2 regions of the Kitasatospora sp. NPDC096077 genome follow, and region 1 is predicted to be linked to the other one. Evidence: riboswitches for the same ligand, from Rfam matches in the RefSeq annotation. Region 1 holds a riboswitch; the other holds the start of a gene.
What was found. A riboswitch is a leader RNA that binds a small molecule or an ion and turns the genes downstream of it on or off. The one in region 1 is predicted to bind cobalamin.

Region 2: another riboswitch for cobalamin. It lies ahead of ABTZ03_RS05750 (cobalamin biosynthesis protein); the one in region 1 lies ahead of ABTZ03_RS41315 (CoA-acylating methylmalonate-semialdehyde dehydrogenase).

The regions. Positions count from the first base shown of each region.
Region 1 is NZ_JBEOSV010000098.1:11,218-16,872, forward strand. It holds gene mmsB (3-hydroxyisobutyrate dehydrogenase) at 1-116, opposite strand, end outside; gene ABTZ03_RS41305 (enoyl-CoA hydratase/isomerase family protein) at 113-1,186, opposite strand; gene ABTZ03_RS41310 (acyl-CoA dehydrogenase family protein) at 1,186-2,331, opposite strand; gene ABTZ03_RS41315 (CoA-acylating methylmalonate-semialdehyde dehydrogenase) at 2,337-3,836, opposite strand; cobalamin riboswitch at 4,041-4,212, opposite strand; gene ABTZ03_RS41320 (YcnI family copper-binding membrane protein) at 4,335-5,105, opposite strand; gene ABTZ03_RS41325 (hypothetical protein) at 5,197-5,655, opposite strand, start outside.
Region 2 is NZ_JBEOSV010000004.1:75,053-80,707, forward strand. It holds gene ABTZ03_RS05735 (hypothetical protein) at 1-475, opposite strand, end outside; gene ABTZ03_RS05740 (alpha/beta hydrolase family protein) at 1,098-2,216, opposite strand; gene ABTZ03_RS05745 (helix-turn-helix domain-containing protein) at 2,377-3,069, opposite strand; cobalamin riboswitch at 3,266-3,393, shown strand; gene ABTZ03_RS05750 (cobalamin biosynthesis protein) at 3,487-4,446, shown strand; gene ABTZ03_RS05755 (cobyric acid synthase) at 4,443-5,655, shown strand, end outside.

The DNA of each region.
Region 1 (5,655 bases):
ACCAGGTCGTAGCCGGTCACCCGGTGTCCGGCCTTGACCAGGTTGGCGGCCATCGGGCCGCCCATGTTGCCGAGTCCGACGAATCCGATGTCGAGGGATCCGATGTCGAGGGTCACCAGCGCTCCAGGGGTGTGGTGGCGGCGAGGCCGAGTTCGCGCTCGCCGAGCGGGGCGAAGTAGCGGGCCACGGTGGCGGCTTCGACCTCGCCCAGGGTGGCCGGGCGCCACTTCGGCGCCCGGTCCTTGTCGATCACCTGGGCGCGGATGCCCTCCGCGAGGTCCGGGGTGGCCAGGGCCGCGCAGGAGATCCGGTACTCCTGGTCGAGCACCGCCTCCAGCGGGCCGAGCGCCCGGGCCCGGCGCAGCGCGGCCAGGGTGGCCTTGACCGCGCTCGGGGAGTTGACGGCGATCCGGTCGGCGGCCTGCTTGGCCTCCGGCTCGCCGCTGTCCCGCAGCCGGTCGAGGATCTCCTCGACGGTGCCGGCCGCGTAGCAGGCGTCGATCCACGGGCGCTGGGCCTCCAGGTGGCCGGGCGGCGCGGGTGCGACGTGGCGTTCCAGGGCGTCGTGCACGGGCAGATCGGCCAGGTCGTCGAGCAGCGCCGGGAGGTGCTCGGCGGGGACGAAGTGGTCGGCGAGCCCGCAGAGCAGGGCGTCCGCGGCGCCGACCGAGCCCGCGGTGAGGGCCAGGTGGGTGCCCAGCTCGCCGGGCGCGAGGGCGAGCAGATAGGTGCCGCCGACGTCCGGGACGAAGCCGATGCCCGCCTCCGGCATGGCGATCCGGGTGGTCCCGGTGACGATCCGGACGCTGCCGTGGGCCGAGACACCGACCCCGCCGCCCATCACGATGCCGCTCATCACGGCGACGTAGGGCTTGGGGTAGCGGGCGATCCGGGCGTTGAGCCGGTACTCGTCGCGCCAGAACTCCTCGACGGCGCCCGGGTCGCCGCCGGTGGCGGCGCGGTGGATGGCCACGATGTCGCCGCCGGCGCAGAAGGCGCGCTCGCCGGCCCCGGTGACGACGACGGTGTCGACCTTCCCGTCGTCCTCCCAGGCGTCCAGGGCGTCCGAGATCCGCCGCACCATGCCGTGGGTGAGGGCGTTGAGGGCGCCCGGGCGGTTGAGGACGATCAGACCGGCCCGCCCCTCCCGGTGGACCAGGACCTCGTCGATGTCGTTCCCGGTCATCACGCGGCCCCGATCAGGCCGCGGGCCACGATGACGCGCATGATCTCGTTGGTCCCTTCCAGGATCTGGTGCACCCGCAGGTCGCGGACGATCTTCTCGATGCCGTACTCGGCCAGGTAGCCGTAGCCGCCGTGGAGTTGCAGCGCCTCGTTGGCCACCTCGAAGCCGGTGTCGGTGGCGTACCGCTTGGCCATCGCGCACAGCTGCGGGGCCCGCCGGTCGCCCCGGTCCAGGGCCGCGGCGGCCCGCCAGACCAGCGCCCGGGCGGCCTCCAACTCGGTGGCCATGTCGGCGAGTCGGAACTGCAGCGCCTGGGCGTGCAGCAGTCGGGCACCGAAGGCCTCGCGCTCGGCGAGGTAGGCGGTGGTCCGGTCCAGGGCGTTCTGGGCGCCGCCGAGCGAGCAGGCGGCGATGCCGAGCCGGCCGCCGTTGAGGCCGGCCATGGCGATCCGGAAGCCCTCGCCCTCGCCGCCGAGCAGCCGGTCGGCGGGCAGCCGGACGCCGTCCAGCAGCACCTGGCGGGTGGGCTGGGCGTTCCAGCCCATCTTCTTCTCGTTCGGGCCGAAGGACAGCCCCGGGTCGTCCCGCTCCACCACGAAGGCGGAGACCCCGCCGGGGCCCGGGCCGCCGGTGCGCGCCATCACGATGTACAGCTGCGCGGCGCCCGCGCCCGAGATGAACTGCTTGACGCCGTCCAGCACCCAGTGGTCGCCGTCCCGGACGGCCCGGGTGGCGAGCGCGGCGGCGTCGGAGCCGGCGCCGGGCTCGGTCAGGCAGTAGCTGCCCAGGTGTTCGGCCGTGCAGAGTGCGGGCAGCCAGCGGTGGCGCTGGGCCTCGCTGCCGTAGCGGTCGACCATCCAGCCGACCATGTTGTGGATGGACAGGTAGGCGGCGATGGACGGGCAGCCGGTGGCCAGCGCCTCGAAGGCCACCACGCCGTCCAGCCGGGAGAGTTCGGAGCCGCCGGCGTCCTCGCGGACGTACACCCCGGCGAGACCGAGGTCGGCGGCCTTGCGCAGCACGTCCACCGGGAAGTGCTTGGCCTGGTCCCACTCCACCGCGTGCGGGGCCAGGTGTTCGGCGGCGAAGGCCTGCACGGCCTCCGCGATCGCCACCTGATCCTCCGTCAAATCGCTTGCGTGCACGGTGTTCACCCCATCGTCGGCATGGTGAAGCTCGCCCCCTCCTTGACCCCGGAGGGCCAGCGGGAGGTGACGGTGCGGGTACGGGTGTAGAAGCGGATCGAGTCCGGTCCGTGCTGGTTGAGGTCGCCGAAGGCGGAGCGCTTCCAGCCGCCGAAGGTGTGGTAGGCGATCGGCACCGGAATCGGCACGTTGACGCCGACCATGCCGGTGTTCACCCGGCGGGCGAAGTCCCGGGCGGTGTCGCCGTCCCGGGTGTAGATGGCCACGCCGTTGCCGAACTCGTGCTCGCTGGGCAGCCGCAGCGCCTCCTCGTAGTCGGCGGCACGGACCACGGTGAGCACCGGGCCGAAGATCTCCTCGCGGTGGATCCGCATGTCGGGCGTCACCCGGTCGAACAGCGAGGCGCCCAGGAAGTAGCCGTCCTCGTGCCCTTCGAGCCGGAAGTCCCGCCCGTCCACGACCAGTTCGGCGCCCTCCTGGACACCGATCTCCAGGTAGCCGCGGACCCGCTCGACCGCGTCCGCGCCGACCAGCGGGCCGAAGTCGGCCGCCGGGTCGTCCGAGCGGCCCACCTTGAGCGCACCGATCCGCTCGACCAGCTTGGCCACCAGGGCGTCCGCGGTCTCCTCCCCCACCGGGACGGCCACCGAGATCGCCATGCAGCGCTCGCCCGCGGAGCCGTACCCGGCGCCGATCAGCGCGTCGGCGGCCTGGTCGAGGTCGGCGTCCGGCATCACGATCATGTGGTTCTTGGCACCGCCGAAGCACTGCGCCCGCTTGCCGTGCGCGGCCGCGGTGGCGTACACGTACTGGGCGATCGGGGTGGAGCCGACGAAGCCGACCGCCTGCACCCGCGGGTCCTCCAGCAGGGTGTCCACGGCCTCCTTGCCGCCGTTGACCACGTTGAGCACGCCCGGCGGCAGCCCGGCCTCCAGGAACAGTTCGGCGAGGCGCAGCGGCACCGAGGGGTCCCGCTCGGAGGGCTTGAGCACGAAGGCGTTGCCGCAGGCCAGCGCGGGCGCGGCCTTCCAGAGCGGGATCATCGCCGGGAAGTTGAACGGCGTGATGCCGGCGACCACGCCCAGCGGCTGGCGCATCGAGTAGACGTCGATGCCGGTGCCGGCGTTGTCGGAGAACTCGCCCTTCAGCAGGTGCGGGATCCCGGCGGCGAACTCCACGACCTCCAGGCCGCGCTGGATGTCCCCGTGGGCGTCGGCGACGGTCTTGCCGTGCTCGGCGGAGAGCAGCCGGGCCAGTTCCTCCTTCTCCCGGTCGACCAGCTGCAGGAAACGCAGCAGCACCCGGGCCCGCTTCTGCGGGTTCCAGGCCGCCCACTCGGGCTGCGCCTGGGCGGCGTCGGCGATCACCGCCTCGACCTCGGCGCGGTCGGCCAGCGGCACCCGGGCCTGCACCCGGCCGGTGTTGGGGTCGAAGACGTCGCCGAAGCGGCCGGACGTGCCGGCGACGCGCTTGCCGCCGATGAAGTGGGTCAGTTCTCGGACCATCGGTTCCTTCTCTCATCACGGGTGGGGAGAGGAGGAATGGAGCACCCACCGCCGTCGCCGCGGGGCCGGGCGTACGGTCGTACGCCGGTGCGGCGGGCGGTGGTTGACGGACCGTCAGGGGCGATGGGCCCCGGCGGTCGGAAGCACGGCAGCGGAGCGGAAACAGCGGCCCGGAGTCATGCGTGTCGTCTCCATCCTCGTGGAAAACACGGAACACCCGCGGCCGGTATCCTGACTCCCGGATCCACGCCCGCCCCCAGGCCTTCCCGGCTGGCTGCCAGTGGCCGTCGTTGTGAGGACGAACTCCCCGGTCACAGTGGCGGGACCGTGCCGGATTCACACCGACTTCCCTGACACCGCGGACCTGTCTCCGAGAATATAGTTGGACGTCCTAGTAAGTCCAGGGTCCCCGCCGACCCGGTGGTGGCGACAGGGGCCGCGGCAGCGGAAAGGCCGGTGCGGGAGGACCTGCCTCCCGCACCGGCCTTCGACAGGCCCTTAGGCCGAGGTACCCGCGTCACCGCCGCGGCCGCGGCGGCCGAGCAGCAGACCCGCCGCAGTGCCGAGCACGCCGACCACGATGCCCGCGATGCCCAGGCCCCGGGCGGTCGAGTCACTGCTGCTCGCCGCGGCGGCCGCCGTGGTGGTGGTGCCGCCGGTAGCTGCCGGGGCCGGCTTGGCGCCCGCGGCGGCACTGGGTGCCGCGCTCGGGGAGTCCCCGTCGTCGGCGGTCGCCGCCGTCAGGGTGAGCACCGGGGCCGGGTTCTTCGGCTCCGGCTGGCCGGCCTGGGGCTCCTCGATCCAGCGCACCACATTGCCGTCGCTGTACGTCTGGAGGGCCTTGAAGACCACCTTGTCGGTGCCCTCGGGCAGGGCGCCGAACTCGACGGTGAAGTCCTGGTAGTGCCCGGGGGCGATCTGGCCGCCGGTCCAGACGATCTGCGAGACCACGTCCGTGACGTCACCGTCGTCGGTGTGGATCGGGGTGGCCAGCTTGGTCGTGGTGATCTTGTCGGTCCAGCCCGGCACCGGCGCGACCAGGGCGGACGGGACCGGGTGGTCGGTCGGGAAGTCGATCTCCACCTTGACCGTGCTGTTGTTGTCGTCCTCGTTCGGCACCCGGAACGCGAAGGTCTGGTCGGTGGTGTTCTTCGGGACGCTGGACGGGTCCACGATGACGTGCGCGGAGGCGGTGGTGGCGGCGGCCACTACGGTCGCGGCCGCCACGGCGGAGGCGGCGGCGAGGCGGAGCACGGCGGAAGTCCTCATGGGTCGGGTGTTCTCCAGGGGAGGGCACGCGCGCGGCGTGCGGCGGTCGGTCAGGGGTCGGGGCGGGCGGCCGTGGCCCCGGGGAACCCGGTCAGCCGGCCGCACACCACGGCGGACCGCGCCTGACCACCACGTGCCGGAGCACCCCCGACCGGGCCCGGCCCGAGCGGTCCGGACCGGTGGCCCGGCAGAGCGCACCCGCCCCGGAGCGGCCGTCCAGCCCGTCCCGCAGCGCCGCGAACAGGCCCGGCACACCGAGGAACCGGGCCGCCCGGGCCCGCCCGGCCGCGGCGGCGGTCCGGGCCGTGTGCCGGACCAGCGCCCACACCGCCGCCTCGCCCCGGCGCAGCCACCAGCCGGCGGCGACCGTCGCGACGGCGTGCGCCAGCAGCATCGGCGCGCTCAGCCCGGCCGACGCCAGGTGGCACCAGAGACCGAGGTGGGCCGACGCGACCGCGGCGTGCGACACCGCGGCACCGGAATGGCCGGCATGGGACACCGCGGCACCGGAATGGCCGGCCATCCCCGGCATGCCGACCATGTCGGCCGT
Region 2 (5,655 bases), on a different contig from region 1:
GCGACAGGCCCGGGTTGCCCAGACCGGCACCGACCCGGCGCTCGTCCAGGCCGCGGCGCAGCAGCTCCAGCAGCTCGCTCTCCTGCACCGGACCGTCCACCAGGTGCAGGAAGGACAGCAGCTGCGGGGCCTGGTCGACGGCCTGGCCGGCCAGTACGGCGAACACCCCGCGCAGCGCGGCGGGCGGGACCGGGGCGAGCAGCGTCCAGGCGTCGAACAGGCCGGACCAGCCGCGCACCACGGCCTCGTCGTCGTGCTCCCAGGCGTGCAGGCGCCAGCCGGGGCCGGCTCCGCCGTCCCGGGCCTCCACCAGGCCCACCAGCAGCGCCTGGCCCCAGGCCTTGGCTGCCGCGCCGACCGTCATGGCCAGCGCCCGGCCGGCCGCCCGGGCGTCCTCCGGGAGCAGCTCGCCGCGCTTGTCGACCTCCGCCAGCTCCCCGGCCCAGCGGGCGATCCGGACGGCGTCCACCAGCATCCGACGGGCCAGCGGCGCCAGTTCGGCCGGTGCGGGGAAGCCCTCGGGTACCGGAACCCGGCCCCGGCCGGGCGCCGGCGCCGGCCCTCGTCGCCGGGGTACACCTGCCCCGCCCGGCCTGCCACCGGCGGGCCGGTGGGCCGTACCGGGGAGACGGGTCACCGTCGCACCGGTACCGATCGTCGGCGGGAGCGGGGCATCACGGTCGCGCGGGTTCCGAGACGTCACGTCGAGCAGTCTTCCCCTTGCACCGGCCTTCTGTCACATCCGGTTGTCCGTACGACCGCTCGGCCGGGGACGGGGCCCGGGCGAGACCCAGGCAAGATCGGGCAACAGAGGCAAACCGCCTGGCCGGAAACGTGTGGCGGGGGCATGCCAGGGTGGTGGCGGGGTGTCGCGCTGCCCGTTCGAGCGGTCACTCTCCGTGTCCGGGCGGGCGTCGAGGGGCGCGGGGGACGGGGCGGGGTGGAAGCGGAACACCGGGATCCGGCCAGGCCGCGGGCGCCGGCCGGAACGCGGCGCTGCACCGGAAGTCGGCCGGGCCGTCTTCCGGTGCAGCGGGTGTCTTCCGGTGCGGGGGGCGTCCGGTGCGGCGGGTGTGACCTCCGGTGCAGCGGGGGGCTCAGAGGAGGGGGGTGAGCCAGCGCCGCAGGAGTTCGCCGTAGTGGTCCGGCGCCGAGTTCCACAGGGCCGCGTGCTCGGCCCCCGGGAAGCGCTGGAGGCTCACCACGTCGTGGCGGGCCGCCGCCAGGCGCTGCACGGTGCCGAAGGGGGCCAGCTGGTCGTCCGGGCTGTGCAGCACCAGGGTCGGGACCCGCAGGTCGGTACCCTCCGCCAGGCGGGAGAAGTCCGCGAGGTCGACCCCGGTGCGGCCCTGCGCGGCCAGCGCGCCGAGCTCCGCGGCGACCCCGGTGTAACCCGCCCGGGCGGCGTCCCGGCGGGCCGAGGCGGGGAGGTCCAGGACCACCGAGTCGAGCACGATGCCGCGGACCGCCTGGGCCCAGGCCGACCGGGCCGCCGCCTGCAGGACCATGGTCGCGCCCACCGACCAGCCGTAGAGGATCACCCGGCCCGCCCCGCTGTCGAGCGCCAGCCGCACCGCCGACTCGACGTCCCGCCACTCCGTCTCGCCGAAGTGGCTGAGGCCGTCCGGCGAGGCGGGGGCGCCCTCGTCGCCGCGGTAGGTGACGGACAGCACCGGCAGGCCCAGGCGGTGCAGCACCGGCAGGACCGGGAGGGTCTGCTGGCGGTCCGCCTCGGGCCCGTGCACCAGGATCACCCAGGTGCCGCGCGTGCCGTCGACCCGCCAGGCGGGGAGCGGGCCCAGCTCACCCTCGGCGGCGGTGTCGGTGAAGGACAGGCCGAGCGCCCGGGTCGGATCGCCCAGGTGCACCCGCGGCGTGAAGCGGACCTCGGTGCCGGGGACGAGGGTGCCCCGGTCCGCCCGGACCAGCCGACGGGTGACGCCCTGCTCGTCGCGGTGCAGGATCTCCTCGACGACCGCGTGCCCGCCGTCCTCCCACTCCACGGCCCAGCGGCCCGGCCGCAGGCTCTCGGGGCGCCGGTTGAAGGTGACCCGGCCGGCCGCCAGGCTCTGCACCAGTACCGGCCCGGACTCCGATCCCCCGGCCCCCGGCCCCGCCCCCGGCCGGACCATTCGCTCGGAGGCCCGGCGGCCGATCACCAACACGGCCGCCCCCGCGGCGGCGGCCGCCACGACGGCTGCGGTTCCCCAACGCATCTCGATCCCCGCTCTGTTTCACGCACCGGACGGTTTTCGAGCACCAGTCCACCGGCGCACCGCACCCCCGGCCACCGGGCTGGCCCGTCCGGGGGACGGGGACGGGAGGGGAAGGGAGGGGACGGCGGGTGCGGGAGGGGACGGGAGGCGGCGGGCCGGGTCAGACGGGGACGGCGGGGTCCCGGGTGCTGAGGAGGTGCCAGAACCGGGGGGTGAGGGGTGGGGTGGCGGTGCGGGGACTGGCCGTGGCGCCCCAGTAGGTGGGGGCGTGGTGCTCCTGGTGGAGGACCGGGAGCACGGCCGCCAGATCGGCTTCGGGGACGGGGACGAGGCGGGCGATCGGGCGCAGCTGGGACTGCCAGCGGCCGGTCACGCACTGCCGCAGGAGGCGGTCGAGGGCCTCGCCGCGGCCGGTGGCCTCGACCAGCTCGGTGAGCCGCAGGCCCAGGGCCTGGGCGAGGGCGAGGGTCTGGTCCGGGTCGCCGTCCCAGTGGCCGGTCAGTTCGGCCCGCCGGTAGTCGGCCGGCGCCATGCCGACCCGCTCGGCGACGGTCTCCTGGGTGAGCTCGCGGGCCAGCCGGTGGTCGCGCAGGCTCGTCGGCCGACCGTCCATCAGCTCGGCGACGGGGCACCAGAGGGCGCGGGCCAGCGCGATCAGCTCGGCCTCGCCGGGCCGCGACCCGCCGAGCTCCCAGGCGAGGACGTGACCGGGGAGCAGCCGCACCCCGTGCGCGGCCATGCCCTCGGCGACCTGCTCGGGGGTCAGCCCGAGGCCGGCCCGGTGGGCGCGGGCGGCGCCGGGCGCGAACGGCACCGGGGCGGGGGCGACGGCGGGTGGCTTTCTGCGGCGCATGGCCCGAACCGTAGGCGCGGCCGGCGCGACGCCCCCAGCCGCCGAACGCACGAAGCCGGGCCGGTCGGGCCGCCGCCGCGCTGGGCGATCGCACAGGCCCGGAGCGGGCCGTTCCTGTGACCAACCCCTCCGTGACCTCGGTTGACTCCCGGATCGGGCCCGTGATGGGATCCTGGGGCCAAACGGAGGCATGGAGAGGAAGCCGGTGCGAGTCCGGCGCGGTCCCGCCACTGTCACCGGGGAGCACGCCCGGAAGTGCCACGGTGGTCCGTCAGGAGCCGCTGGAAGGCCCGGGGGTGCGTCCGACCCGGAAGCCAGGAGACTCTCGCCCCCGGTACGTCGATCCAGGGCGCGGACCCTGAGTGAGGACACCCACGCGATGCGCGCTGCCCCGCCGGACCCCGACCACGCGCCGCCGTGCGCCCGCTGACCCGCGCCGCCGCCTTCGCGCTGGGGGCCGTCGCGGGCTACGCCGCCGACGCCCGGTTCGCCGACCCGCGCCGCGGCCACCCGGTCGCCCTGTTCGGCAGCGCCGCGAACCGCCTGGAGCGGCGTCTGTGGCGCGACGACCGCGCCGCCGGGGCGGCGTACACCGCGCTGTGCGTGGGCACGGTCGCGGCCGGGGCGCTGGCCCTGGACCGTACGGTCGGCCGGCGCCCCCTGGGCCGGGCCGCGCTGGCCGCCGCGGCGACCTGGACGGTGCTCGGCGGCACCTCGCTGACCCGGGAGGCGCGCACCATCGGCCGGTCGCTCGCCGCGGGCGATCTGACGGCGGCCCGGGAGCGGCTGCCGCACCTGTGCGGGCGGGATCCGAGCGCGCTGGACGGGCCGCAGATCGCCCGCGCGGTGGTCGAGTCGGTGGCCGAGAACACCGCCGACGCCGTGGTGAACGCGCTGACCTGGGGCGCCCTGGCGGGCACGCCGGGGCTGCTGGCCTTCCGCGCGGTGAACACCCTGGACGCCATGGTCGGCCACCGCTCGCCCCGCTACGCCCGGTTCGGCTGGGCGTCCGCCCGGCTGGACGACGTCGCGGGCTGGCCGGGCGCCCGGCTGACCGCGCTGCTGACGGTGGCCGCCGCGCCCGAACCGCGGACCGCCTGGCGGGTCTGGCGCCGGGACGGCTCCGCGCACCCGAGCCCGAACGCGGGCCAGGCCGAGTCGGCGTTCGCGGGCGCGGTGGGCGTGCGGTTGGGCGGGACTCTTCAGTACGGCGAGCGAGTGGAGCACCGGCCGGTGCTGGGGGCGGAGCTGCGGCCCGTGACGGTGGACGACATCGAACGGGCCTGCGCGCTGTCCCGGCGGGTGGGCGTGCTGGCGCTGGGTACGTCCGTCGCGGGGCATCTGGCGATCCGTCTGTGGAGGAGGGGCACGGCATGAGCAACGCGCTGCTGGTCGCGGGGACGACCTCGGACGCGGGCAAGAGCGTGGTGACGGCCGGGATCTGCCGTTGGCTGGTCCGGCAGGGGGTGCGGGTCGCGCCGTTCAAGGCGCAGAACATGTCGCTGAACTCCTTCGTCACCGCCGACGGTGCCGAGATCGGCCGGGCCCAGGCGATGCAGGCGCAGGCCGCCCGGGTGGAGCCGGAGGCGGCGATGAACCCGGTGCTGCTGAAGCCCGGCGCGAACGGCCGCAGCCAGGTGGTGCTGCTCGGCCGGGCGGTCGCCGAGGTGGGCGCGCTGGACTACCGGGAGCGCAAGCCCGTCCTCCTGGAGCGCGCCCTGGAGTGCCTGGCGGACCTGCGGGCCCGCTACGACGTGGTGGTCTGCGAGGGCGCCGGGTCGCCCGCCGAGATCAACCTGCGCGACCGGGACATCGCCAACATGGGCCTGGCCACGGCCGCCGCGCTGCCGGTGGTGGTGGTCGGGGACATCGACCGCGGCGGGGTGTTCGCGGCGATGTACGGCACGCTCGCACTGCTGTCGGCGGAGGACCAGCGGCACGTGGCGGGCTGGTTCGTCAACAAGTTCCGCGGCGACGCCCGGCTGTTGGCGCCCGGGCTGGAGATGCTGCGCGAGCTGACCGGCCGGCCGGTGCTGGGCACCCTGCCGATGCTGCCGGGGCTGTGGCTGGACGCCGAGGACTCGCTGGACCTGTCCACCGTGGCGGACCGGGCGGACGGGCCCGGCCCGCTCGGGGCGGACGTGCTGCGGGTGGCCGTGGTGCGCTTCCCCCGGCTGTCCAACTTCACCGACCTGGACGCGCTGGCGCAGGAGCCGGGCGTGCTGGTGCGCTGGGTGACCCGGCCGGAGGAGCTGGCCGACGCCGACCTGGTGGTGCTGCCCGGCACCCGGGCCACCGTGGCCGACCTGGCCTGGCTGCGCGAGCGCGGCCTGGAGCCGACGCTGAAGGCGCGGGCGGCGGCCGGGCTGCCGATCCTCGGGGTGTGCGGCGGCTACCAGATGCTGGCGCGCTCGATCGAGGACGAGGTGGAGTCCGGGGCCGGAACGGTCGACGGGCTCGGGCTGCTGCCGACACACGTCCGCTTCAGCGCCGAGAAGGAGCTGGCGCGGCCGGTCGGCATGGCCTACGGGCAACGGGTCGAGGGCTACGAGATCCACCACGGGGTCGTCTCCGTGGAGGGCGGCG